DNA from 3 places in the Streptomyces sp. NPDC090798 genome. Region 3 is predicted to be linked to each of the others. Evidence: riboswitches for the same ligand, from Rfam matches in the RefSeq annotation. Region 3 holds a riboswitch; each other region holds the start of a gene.
The links. Region 3 has a riboswitch for cyclic di-AMP ahead of ACIQTP_RS24485 (transglycosylase SLT domain-containing protein). Riboswitches for the same ligand answer to the same signal wherever they lie in the genome.

Region 1: linked by a shared signal. The riboswitch ahead of ACIQTP_RS45865 (NlpC/P60 family protein) and the one ahead of ACIQTP_RS24485 (transglycosylase SLT domain-containing protein) in region 3 are both predicted to bind cyclic di-AMP.
Region 2: linked by a shared signal. The riboswitch ahead of ACIQTP_RS34025 (M23 family metallopeptidase) and the one ahead of ACIQTP_RS24485 (transglycosylase SLT domain-containing protein) in region 3 are both predicted to bind cyclic di-AMP.

What each region holds. Positions count from the first base shown of each region.
Region 1 covers NZ_JBIVXA010000042.1:10,242-14,317, reverse strand. The annotation lists gene pcrA (DNA helicase PcrA) at 1-1,362, opposite strand, end outside; cyclic di-AMP (ydaO/yuaA leader) riboswitch at 1,677-1,849, shown strand; gene ACIQTP_RS45865 (NlpC/P60 family protein) at 1,856-3,034, shown strand; gene ACIQTP_RS45860 (tellurite resistance/C4-dicarboxylate transporter family protein) at 3,130-4,076, shown strand, end outside.
Region 2 covers NZ_JBIVXA010000019.1:168,754-172,829, forward strand. The annotation lists tRNA gene ACIQTP_RS34010 (tRNA-Met) at 1-58, shown strand, start outside; gene ACIQTP_RS34015 (hypothetical protein) at 238-432, shown strand; gene ACIQTP_RS34020 (PP2C family protein-serine/threonine phosphatase) at 627-1,724, shown strand; cyclic di-AMP (ydaO/yuaA leader) riboswitch at 1,899-2,056, shown strand; gene ACIQTP_RS34025 (M23 family metallopeptidase) at 2,068-3,105, shown strand; gene ACIQTP_RS34030 (aldo/keto reductase) at 3,165-4,076, shown strand, end outside.
Region 3 covers NZ_JBIVXA010000011.1:146,690-150,765, forward strand. The annotation lists gene ACIQTP_RS24475 (FAD-dependent oxidoreductase) at 1-277, shown strand, start outside; gene ACIQTP_RS24480 (HAD family hydrolase) at 580-1,527, shown strand; gene ACIQTP_RS24485 (transglycosylase SLT domain-containing protein) at 1,521-2,213, opposite strand; cyclic di-AMP (ydaO/yuaA leader) riboswitch at 2,218-2,379, opposite strand; gene ACIQTP_RS24490 (hypothetical protein) at 2,649-2,972, opposite strand; gene ACIQTP_RS24495 (CocE/NonD family hydrolase) at 2,956-4,076, opposite strand, start outside.

The DNA of each region.
Region 1 (4,076 bases), on a different contig from region 3:
CTTGTAGGGCAGGCCGACACGGATGAAGATCTCTTCGAAGACACGGGACTGGGCGTTCGTACGGTAGAAGACGGCTACGTCTCCGGCCTTCGCGTCGCCCGCGTCCGTGAGACGGTCTATCTCTTCGGCGACGAACTGCGCCTCGTCGTGCTCGGTGTCCGCGACATAGCCGGTGATCTGCGCGCCCGCGCCCGCGTTGGTCCACAGGTTCTTGGGGCGGCGGGACTCGTTGCGCTCGATGACCGCGTTGGCGGCGGACAGGATCGTCTGGGTGGAGCGGTAGTTCTGCTCCAGGAGGATCGTCGTCGCGTTCGGGTAGTCCTCCTCGAACTGGAGGATGTTGCGGATCGTCGCGCCTCGGAAGGCGTAGATCGACTGGTCGGCGTCGCCCACGACACACAGCTCGGCGGGGGGCAGGTCGTGCTCGCTGAGCGGGGTGTCCTCGTCATGCGTGCCGGTGCCGACCAGCTCACGTACCAGCGCGTACTGCGCGTGGTTGGTGTCCTGGTACTCGTCGACCATGACGTGGCGGAAGCGGCGCCGGTAGTGCTCGGCGACGTCCGGGAAGGCGCGCAGCAGGTTGACCGTGGTCATGATCAGGTCGTCGAAGTCGAGCGCGTTGGCCTCACGCAGCCGCGACTGGTACATCGCGTAGGCCTGGGCGAGGGTCTTCTCGAAGCCGTCGGCAGCCCGGGCGGCGAAGTCCTCCTCGTCGATCAGCTCGTTCTTCAGGTTCGAGATCTTGGCGCTGAAGGACTTGGGCGGGAAGCGCTTGGGATCGAGATCCAGGTCACGGCAGACGAGCGCCATCAGCCGCTTGCTGTCGGCGGCGTCGTAGATCGAGAACGAGGAGGTGAAGCCGAGCTTCTTGCTCTCGCGGCGCAGGATCCGCACACACGCGCTGTGGAAGGTCATGACCCACATCGCGTTCGCGCGCGGGCCGACGAGCTGCTCGACGCGCTCCTTCATCTCGCCCGCGGCCTTGTTCGTGAAGGTGATCGCGAGGATCTGGCCCGGGTGGACATGACGCTCGCCCAGCAGGTGGGCGATGCGGTGGGTGAGTACCCGGGTCTTGCCGGAGCCCGCGCCGGCCACGATGAGCAGCGGGGAGCCGGAGTGCACCACGGCCGCGCGCTGGTTCTCGTTCAGCCCGTCCAGCAGGGCCGCCGGGTCCACGGCGGGGCGGGGCGCGCCGTCGCGGTAGTAGGCGTCCCGGCTCGCGGGCACGTCGAAGCGGCCGCCGAACAGGTCGTCCGGAAGCGGCTCCGGCGCCCCGTCCTCGGGCGGCGGCGGGGGCTCTTCCTCGTGGGCCCCGGAAGGCTGGAGGTCCGCCAGAAAGCTGTCATCAAAGAGGCTGCTCATCGCTCTCCGAGTCTAGGCGGCCCCACTGACAACCCGCGGCCACCCTGGAAACCCGACCGGTTTTTCCGCGACCGCGCATGATCTCTTCCCGCATCGCTTTCCCGCCCCTCCTACCGCACCCCGCCCCTCTTACCGCACAGGACGCCGTCACCGCTCAGGATCGGTTCATCACGGTCAGCCACGGTCAACGGCCCGCCAGATCAAGGTCACGAAAATGTATCGGGCATATCGCACATCAAACTTCACAGAACAGTTATGAGTTGGCTAGCGTGCCGGGCAGGCCGCTCGACCCAACCGGCGAACGTCGCCGGGCCGTGCGGCCTCCGCCGAGTCCGGTGCGCCCACGCGGCAGCCGGAGCCGGGGACCCAACCGAACTTGGGGTGAATCGGTCCAACCGCCCTGCGGGCAAGGACCGTAGGGCAAACCTTCCGGAAGCACCCGCCCGAACCCGACAGCTAACTCGGTAGGCGGATGACGGAAGGAGTCGCCACCTTGGCGTCGCACCGCAAGTGGAGTCCTACGGCTACGCGCATAGCGGGTATACGGACTCCCGCCCTCGCCACGGCGGCCCTCACCTCCGTGGCCCTGCTCTCCCAGACGGCGAACGCCGCGCCCTCGGCCGACTCCAAGCCGAGCGTCGAAGAGGTCGAGAAGAAGGTCGACGACCTCTACCACCAGGCCGAGACGGCGACCGAGAAGTACAACGCGACCAGGGAGAAGACCGCCCAGCAGCGCAAGCGCGTCGACTCCCTCCTCGACGACGTGGCCCAGCGCACCGAGAAGCTCAACACCGCGCGCGAGGAGCTGGGTTCGTTCGCCGCGGCGCAGTACCGCACCGGCGCCGCCGCCCCCGACACCGCGAGCCTCCTGCTGGCCGACAATCCGCAGGACTACTTCGACCAGACCCAGCTGATGAACCGTCTGACCACCCGCCAGAAGGCGGCCGTCGACGACTACGTCACCGAGCAGGCCGCCACCACCAAGAAGCGTGCGGAGGCCTCCAAGAGTCTGCAGACACTCACCACGACGCAGAGCGCGCTCAGGACGTCCAAGGCCGACGTCCAGCGCAAGCTCGCCGAGGCGCGCTCGCTGCTCTCGAAGCTGACCGCCGAGGAGAAGGCGCGGCTGGCGGCGATCGAGAGGAAGAAGCGGGAAGCGGCCGACCGCAAGGCGGCGGAGCTGGCCCAACAGCAGGCCGCGGCGGAGAAGAAGGCCCAGGAGGCGGCCGCCGGGCAACAGACGGGTTCCGGCACCTCCGGGACCACTGGCTCCGCCGGCACCTCCGGGAATGCGGCCACCGACACCTCGTACACCGCCAAGGCCGACAAAGCCCTCGCCTTCGCCCGCACCCAGATCGGCAAGCCGTACGTCTGGGGCGCGACCGGGCCCGGCTCCTACGACTGCTCCGGCCTCACCCAGGCCGCCTGGAAGGCCGCCGGCGTCACCCTCCCGCGCACCACCTACGACCAGGTGAATGCGGGCACGACCGTCTCGCTCGCCGACATCAAGCCCGGTGACCTCGTCTTCTTCTACGACGACATCAGCCACGTCGGCCTCTACATCGGCAACGGCATGATGATCCACGCCCCCAAGCCGGGCGCGTACGTCCGCGAGGAGTCGATCTTCTACGGCGGCGACTCGATCATCCACAGCGTGGTGCGTCCGGCCTAACGCCTCGGCGCCCGGCACGCGCGCGTGGGGCTCATCGAGCTCCACGCGCGCGTGGCCCGCCGCCAACCCGCCCGAAGGTCCTTAGCATCGGGCCCATGTCAGCCATCTCCCCGCCCGGCACCCGGTGGACCGGCCTGCGCACCCGGTGGGCGCAGAGTCCGCCGGTCGCCGGAGCCGCGATCCTGGCCACCGGCATCATCTCGGTCGGGCTGGAGCAGACCGGCTACGAGATCCTGTCCCGGATCGTGCTGGCCCTGGCGGCCGTCGGCTGGCTCGGGCTCGCCGCGGCCTTCGTCGTACGGCTGCTGCGGGAGCGGGAGCGGTGGCTGGCGGAGGCCGCTACGCCGGGCGCGCTCACCGCGGTCGCGGCGACCACGGTGCTCGGCACGCGGCTGGTCACGCTGGGATGGGAGGTGCCGGCCGAGGCCCTGCTCGCCCTGTCGGCGGTGCTCTGGCCGGGGCTGCTCTTCCTGGTCGTACGGCAATGGCGGCCCCGTATGCCCGGAGCGGTGTTCCTCGGCTGTGTGGCCACGCAGGGGCTCGCGGTGCTGGGCGCGACGCTCGCCCCCGCGACACACACCGACTGGCTGGCGCACACCGCGCTGGTGCTGTTCTGGCTGGGTCTCCTGCTCTACGCGGCGGCGCTGTTCTACTTCGACTACCGCGAGGTCGCCACGGGCTCCGGGGACCAGTGGGTCGCGGGCGGCGCGCTCGCCATCTCGGCGCTGGCGGGGTCGAAGCTGATCCTCGCGTACCAGGCGAACATCTACCTGTGGAACAACGACGACAACGGCGTACTGCGCTGGATGACCGAGGCACTGCTCGTGCTCGTCCTCGGCGCGTACTGCGTGCTGGCCGTGGCGGAGGCCCTGTGGCCCCGCCCGCGCTACGACGTGCTGCGCTGGGCGACCGTGTTCCCGCTGGGGATGACGGCTGCGGCGGCGCTGATGGTCGCGGCCGCCATCGGCGTCGGCTGGCTCAAGGGGCTCGGGCAGGTGCTGCTGTGGATCTCGGTCGCGGCGTGGCTGGCGGTGCTGGTCGT
Region 2 (4,076 bases), on a different contig from region 3:
TCGGTAGCTCGCTGGGCTCATAACCCAGAGGTCGCAGGTTCAAATCCTGTCCCCGCTACTGAAGGCCAAGGGCCGGAACTCGGAAACGAGTTCCGGCCCTTGGTTTTTTTCCCGTTCACCGCCCCGGCTTTCCCGCGTTCACCGCCCGGCTTTCCCGTTTGCCGTCCCGGTTTTCCCGTTCACCGTCCCGCCCCGGCTTTCCCTGCCGACCCGACGTTCTGTAGTCTTCCGCTCACTATGAGTCGTCCTCGGTGGCTGGTCCGGCGCGCGCCGGCACTCTCGCTGCTGCTCGCCGTGTGCGCGCTGTTCCTCGGGGTCTGTCACGGCGGTCATGACTTCGTGCCGGACGGCGGGACCGTCGTCGCCCCGGCCGGGCACCACCACGGGCGCGGCGGAGCGGGCGGCGGCGTCCGGTGGTCGGGCTCGGACTGACGCATCCCCCGGTCGGCCCCTCACCACTCGCCCCCCGCCCCCGTGCCGGGAAGCCTGGACGGGTGGGGCAGCAGCAAGGAGGCGCGCAGCGGGCCGAGGAGCCGTACGGCGAGCCGTACGAGGAGCCGTACGACCGCTCCGGTGGGCGGTTGCCCGAGGACCCCGTGCCCGATCCGGGGCTGGGGGACGAGCCGATGCTCCGCCCGGCCGAGCCGGACCGGAGCCGGATCTCCTTGGCGCGAAGCCTCGTCCGGGTGCTGCCCGCACTGCTCATCCTGGTCGGCGCGTTCTACGACTACTTCACCCCGATGGCCTTCACCGCGGGCCCCCTCTTCACGGCCGCGCCGCTCGTGGCCGCGCCGCTCTTCTCCCTGCGTGGCACCGTGCTCACTGGCGTCACGGCGCTCGTCGCGGTGCTCACGATCCACATCCGGCTCGGCATCGTCCTCAAGGTGGACGCGCTCACGGAGGTCGCCACCGTGGCGACCGTCGGCGTGCTGGCCGTGCTCATCAACATCCTCGTCCGCCGCACCGACGAACAACTCGCCTCGGCCCACCAGATCGCCGAGGCGGCCCAGCGTGCCGTCCTGCCGGAACCCGACCAGCGGATCGGCGGCCTCGACGTCGCGGCGCGTTACGAGGCCGCGCAGGCGGGCGCGTTCATCGGCGGCGACCTGTACGCGGTGCAGGACTCCCCGCACGGCGTACGGCTGGCGGTGGGTGACGTGCGCGGGAAGGGCATGGACGCGGTGGCCGCCGTCGCGGTGGTCATCGGGGCGTTCCGGGAGGCGGCCGAGCAGGAGGCCACGCCGGAGGCGGTCGCGCAGCGGCTGGAGCGGGCGCTGGCCCGCGAGGGCACCCGGCGCGAGGGGCTCGACGCCTTCGAGGGGTTCACCACCGCCGTCCTCGCGGAGATCACGCACGAGGGCGACCTCGTACGGATCGTCAACCGCGGCCACCCGCCGCCGCTGCTCCTGCACGCGGACGGAACGCTGGTCACGCTCGCCGCCGCGAACCCCGCACTGCCGCTCGGCATGGGCGAGTTGGGCAGCTGGCCGGACCGTGCCGAGGAGGCGGAGTTCCCGCACGGGGCCACGCTCCTCTTCCATACGGACGGACTGTCCGAGGCCCGCGACGCGCAGGGGCGCTTCTACGATCCGGCCGCGCGCCTGGCCGGACGGACCTTCCCCGGCCCCGACGCCCTGCTGGCCACGCTCGCGGAGGAGGTCCGGCGCCACACGGGCGGCGCCCTGACGGACGACATGGCGCTGCTCGCCGTGCGGCGGCCGTAGCCAACCGCCAGGTAGGCAGGTGCGGCCAACTCGCCCGATTTCCGTCGGTCGTGGGTGGTAAGTCCTGGCCAAAAGTGGTTAATGATCAGTACGAACGGCTTGGAATCCGGTACCCGCGTCTATTAACGTTCGATAACGCAGCGCGGTCGTCCCAGCCGTCACAAGAGTCGGCTCCGTGCGCACGCGCCGAATCCCGTGAGGGAACCGGGGAACCACCAACTTGGGGTGAATCGAGCGTCTTTCACGGTGGAGACACCGTGGGTTGACGCGCGTAGGAGACCTTCCTGCTCCGAACCCGTCAGCTAACCCGGTAGGCGAGAAGGAAGGAAAGGAGCACGCCCACGTGGCGTCCAACCGGCCCGCCCAGCCCACTTCGTTCCCGCCGAACGACACCCAGACATTTGGCTACGCCTACGGCAAGGACGAGGGCCCCTGGGAGGAGTGGAACCCCACCGAGGATTCCATCCGTCCCCTCCGCGGCCGGCACCGCGTCTCCAAGCAGCGTGGCGGGGGACTCGCCCGCAGCTCCACGGTCCTGGGCGTCGGCGTCATCGCCGCCGTCGGCGCGGGCGGCATGGCCACCGCGGCGCCCGGCAAGCCGCCGGTCTCCATCTCGCTGCCCGACCTCTCCTCGGTCACCGAATCGGCCAAGGCGCTGATATCCGACGGTGGTTCCAGCACGCCGAAGGGCTCCGCCACCCCGCTCACCAGCGCCGGCGTGACCAGCGCCGACGCCGCGCAGGGCAACAAGGACGCGGGCGAGGCGCTGCGCGCCCGCATCATCCAGCAGGCCGAGTCGCAGCAGGACCAGATCGACAAGGCGGCCCAGGACGCCGCCGAGTCCGCCGCCGCGAAGAAGGCGGTCGCGCTGGCCGCCAAGCAGAAGGACGACGCCGAGGCCAAGGTCGCCGCCGCGAAGAAGAAGGCGGACGAGGACGCCAAGCAGAAGGCCGAGGCCGCGCGCCTCGCCGAGCTCGCCAAGAGCTACTCGCTGCCGACCTCCTCGTACACCCTGACCTCCCGCTTCGGTGACGCCGGTTCCATGTGGTCCTCCGGGTACCACACCGGCCTCGACTTCGCGGCCCCCACCGGCACTCTGATCAAGGCCATCCACAGCGGCACGATCACGGAGGCGGGCTGGGCCGGCTCGTACGGCTACCGCACCATCCTCACCCTCGACGACGGCACGGAGCTGTGGTTCTGCCACCAGTCGTCCATCAGCGTCAGCGTGGGCCAGAAGGTGGCCACCGGCGACGTCATCGGGCGCGTGGGCGCGACCGGCAACGTGACCGGGCCGCATCTGCACCTGGAGGTTCACCCGGGCGGCGGCAGCGCGATCGACCCGATGGCGTGGCTGCAGAGCAAGGGCATCAACCCCTGATCGTTCCCAGGGGCCGTGTAGCGGAATACGGCAATCCGGTACGGCTGTTGAAATAAGGCATGACTTCTCTCCGCAAGCTCGGCTCCTCCGACCTCGAAGTTTTCCCGCTCTCCCTAGGCGGCAACGTCTTCGGCTGGACCGCCGACGAGGCGCAGTCCTTCGCCGTGCTCGACGCGTACACGGCCGGGGGCGGCAACTTCGTCGACACCGCCGACGGCTACTCCGCCTGGGTCCCCGGCCACAAGGGCGGTGAGTCGGAGACGATCATCGGCAAGTGGTTCGCCGCGCGCGGCAACCGCTCCGACGTCGTCCTCGCCACCAAGGTCAGTACCCACCCCGAGTACAAGGGCCTGTCCGCGGCGAACATCAGGGCCGCCGCCGACGCCTCGCTGCGCCGCCTCGGCACGGACTACATCGACCTCTACTACACCCACTTCGACGACACCTCGGTGCCGGTCGAGGAGATCATCGGCGCGCTGGACGAACTGGTCCGGGCCGGCAAGGTCCGGGAGATCGCCGCCTCCAACATCTCCGCCGAGCGGCTCACGGAGTCCGTGGAGTTCTCCGACCGCGAGGGCCTCGCGCGGTACGTCGCCCTCCAGCCCCACTACAACCTCGTCTCGCGCGACACCTACGAGGGCCCGCTCCAGGAGGTCGCCTCCCGGACCGGCCTGGCCGCCGTCCCGTACTTCGCGCTCGCGTCCGGCTTCCTCACCGGCAAGTACCGCCCGGGCACGACGGTCGACTCCGCGCGGGCCGAGGGCGCGGGCAAGCACCTCGACACCGAGCGCGGCATCCGCGTCCTGGCCGCCCTCGACGAGGTCGCCGGGGCCCATGACGCCGAGGTCGCCACGGTCGCCCTCGCGTGGCTCGCCGCCCGGCCGACGGTCGCGGCGCCCATCGCCTCCGCGCGGACGGTCGAGCAGCTGCCGGCCCTGCTGGCGGTCGCGGACCTGACCCTGACGGACGCG
Region 3 (4,076 bases):
CCGGGCCGAGGAGCTCTCCGCCGACCATGTCATCGCTGCGACCGGCTATCGCGTCGACATCGCCGCGATGGACTTCCTGGGACACGAGTTGCGTACGGCGCTCGCGGTGAGCCGCGGCACTCCCAAGCTCGGTGCCGGGTACCGCTCCTCGGTGCCCGGGCTGTACTTCACGGGGTTGCCGGCGGCGGCTTCGTACGGGCCGGTGATGCGCTTCGTGTGCGGTACGGAGTTCGCTTCGCCGCGGCTGGCCAAGCACTTGGCGGGCGCGCACGGGTGAGGTGGCGGGGTCCGTAGGGCCGGAGGGGACGGTGGCTGGTGGGCCACACGGCGGGTCGGGTCCAACCCGCCGTGTCGGAGCTCGTGTTGGGTTCAGACGGCCACAGTCACCGCAGCCGCGTCATCCTCTGGAGTGACATTCCGCTCGGAGTCTTTTCGTACCGCCCGCTTCGGTGGGCGGCGCGGAAGTGCACTTTGTACGCCCGGTACGCCCCGTACGGTGAACGGCGTTGCTGACGGGATACCGGACGTCGTCCGGTTCACGCCGGGCCGATGAGTCGTTCGATCCGTATTCTTCGGATCATGGCCGCTCCGACTGCATATTCACTTATCGCCACTGACCTGGACGGAACGCTGCTCCGCGGCGACGACACCCTCTCCGACCGGTCCCGGGCCGCGTTGGCGAGGGTGGCCGAGGCGGGCGCCCGGCACCTGGTCGTGACGGGGCGCCCGGCGCCGAGAGTTCGACCGCTGCTCGACGAACTCGGCGGCGCGGGACTGGCGGTGTGCGGGCAGGGGGCGCAGCTGTACGACGCGGCGGCGGACCGCCTGCTGTGGTCGGTGACCCTGGACAGGGAACTCGCCGAGACCGCGCTCGGCAAGATCGAGGCGGAGGTCGGGCTGCTCTACGCCGCGGTGGACCAGGACGGCGTGGACGGGCTGACGCTCATCGAGCCGGGATACGTGATGCCGCATCCGACGCTTCCGGCGGTACGGGTGCACCGCCGCGACGACCTGTGGACGGAGCCGATCAGCAAGGTGTTGCTCCGTCACCCGTCGCTGTCCGACGACGAGTTGGCCTCGGCGGCCCGGGGTGTGGTGGGCTCGCTGGCCACCGTCACCATGTCGGGGCCCGGGACCGTCGAACTCCAGCCATGCGGCGTGACCAAGGCGACCGGTCTGGCACTCGCCGCCGCTCACCTCGGTCTCACTCCCGCCGCCACCATCGCCTTCGGTGACATGCCCAACGACATCCCCATGTTCGACTGGGCCGCGCAGGGGGTCGCCATGGCCAACGCCCATCCGGAGCTGAAGGCGATGGCCGACGAGGTGACGCTGTCGAACGAGGACGACGGGATCGCGGTGGTGCTGGAGCGGTTGTTCCCGGGCCGGTCGGACCGGTTCCGGGAGTCCGGAGAGCCGCGTGGGTCCCGGCAGCCGTCCGAGTCTCTTCGACCCCATCAGCCCCGTCAGCCCCGGCAGTCGTACCAGCCCTACCGGCCCAACCAGCCCCACCAGTCCTATCAGTAGGGCCCGTTGACGTTGTCGATCGAGCCGTACTTCGCCGCCGCGTAGTTACAGGCCGCCGTGATGTTCGCGACCGGGTCGTAGGGGTTCATCGACGTGCCCGGCACGTGGTAGGCCTTGAACGTCGGGTCGATGACCTGGAGGAGGCCCTTGGAAGGTATGCCGGCCTTTGCGTTGGAGTCCCAGTTGTTGATGGCCAGGGGGTTTCCGGAGGACTCGCGCATGACGTTGCGGTGGATGCCGTTGTAGGTGCCGGGGATCTTGGCGCGGGCCATGATGTCCAGCGAGTGCTTGATCCATCCGTCGAGGTTGTTCGCGTACGTCTTCGCAGGGGCCTTGGCGGTGGGCGCCGGGGTCGCCTTGGTGGTGCTTTTGATGGTTCTGGTGCCCACGGTCAGCGTGAGGCCCGGGCGGAGCGTCGTCGGGTCGGGGCCGATGACCGCGCGGTTGGCGGCGTACAGCTTCGCCGCGCCGCCGCTCGTGGGGTTCTTCTGCGCGATCTTGGCCAGGGTGTCGCCCGCGACCACCTTGTACGTGATGAGCTGGACGTCGGTGGTGGTGGCGGCCTGTGCGCAGGTCGCGCTCATGATCGGAAGGGCGAGCGCGACTCCGCCCATTCCCGCGGCGAGGATGCCCCGAGTGAGGATGCTGCGGGTCTTGAAGCTGTGGCGTTTGCCTCGTGCGGACATGGCGAATTCCTCTCCGGTGCCTGCGAGGTGAGCTGTCGGGTTCGGGCGGGAGCTGCCCGGCCGCACGGTGTGTGCGACTTCACCCCTAGCCGTTCCGGTGTCCGGATCGGCGGCTTACCTGGGTCCCCCGCTCCTGCCGTGCGTGTGTGGGTGGCTGGGTTATTCCGGTCGGCGGCAGGATTGGGCGGTCCGTCCGGATCGACGTGAACGTATGCGAGAGCACATGTCCGGAACAAGCCCTCATTTCCCGGTGTAGATCGCTTTCACCTGGCAAAAATGAGGGGGAAAATGCCCGATTAATCCGGAACGTGACGCTCAACTTGCCTTATGCAAAGGGGAAGTCGTCAAGATGGGATAAAGAGTCCACCCCGCATGCGCGTGACCCAATTCACGCGACCAAGTAGAAATAAAGCGGCACTGGCGGCAAAACGGACATCAGGAGTCGAGCGTCCAGGCCGATGAGCCCGCGGGCGGAGCCGGGCGTACCTCCCACACGGACAGGTCCGTGTCGGGGTCGTCGTCGGGGAGCCGGCCCGCGTTGGGCTTGAAGTAGAGGCCGTAGGCCCAGTATTCGGGGAGTTCGTGGCACATCAGGTCCGGATAAGGCCCGAACTCCTGCCCCGCGTAAGCCCTGTTGATCCTCGCCACCGCTTCGGCCCGGGGGATCCCGAAGCGTGTGACCATCTCGTCGGCCATCTCGCGGAAGTACGCGAGCATCCCCTCGTCCAGGGCCATCAGGAACTCACCGGTCCGCGCCATGCTCCTCAGGGTTGCCCATGGCGCCGTCGGGACTCCAGTCCGCCGTCCGGGGGATTCTCCTCTCCCACGTCCGATGGAAGACCACCTCGTCGCCGTCCTTGCAGATCAGCTCGTTCGAGGTGATGAACTCCCGGGCGTCGCAGCTGAGTTCGGAGCGTGTCTCGACCCGGGCGTCCCAAGGCAGCTCCGGCCGGTGCAGACGGATCGACCTCGTCGAGCGGATACGGGCGGAGAGCGGGTCCGACTCGCCGATGGTGTACGTGTCCAGGGCTTCCTCCGTGCATTCGAGGCCGTCCGGGTGGACACGGGTGCCGTCCCGGCGGGGGTCGACCTCCGAACGCCACTCGCCCCTCGCCACGTCACGGGCGACCAGGCGTTCGGGGCGGGGTTCGTCGAGGGTGGCGGGGGACGTCACTCCCAGGGGTTCGGACTGCTCCGGCTCCTCGAAGGTGATCCCCGGGTCGGACTCCCGCGCTCGCACCGGAAGTTCGAGGCAGCTGCCCGCCGGGTCCAGGATGAATCCCGCCGCCGAACCCGGCTGGGGCCAGATCCACGGCCAGTAGGCGGAGGACAGGGAGAGCCGGATGCGATGGCCGGGCGGGAACGCGTAGCCGATGGCGGTCAGGTCGAAAACCACGTCCTCCGTAGAGCCCGGATTCCAGGAGACCGCCTGGTCGGGGCCATAGCGCGCTGACAGGTTCAGAGCACCCCGGGTCACCAGCGTCGAGGAACCGTCGGCAGCGACGTCGCAGACCCGGGCGATCACCTGGCCCCAGGGGGAGCGGGACGTCAGACGCAGGCGGACCCTGGGGCGCCCCAGGACCCAGGTCTCCCCCGGAACCTCGAACTCGAAGCAGGCCGACCTCGCGTCCTCCTCCCGCTGGTTCGGCGGCAGGTCGGCGTCGTTCCCGACGGGGCGGAAACGGCCCGCGTCCACACCCGTGTGCTGAGGGGAGCGCACCAGCACCGGTGCGCCCCGCAGCGCGTACGCGATCGGGGTCACGGAGGGGGAGGGCCAGGCCGCGTCGCCCACCCAGCGACCGGGGAGGGACGGGTACGTCGTCGCCGGCGGGTGTGCGGCCATGACGTAGGAGCGCAGGAGGG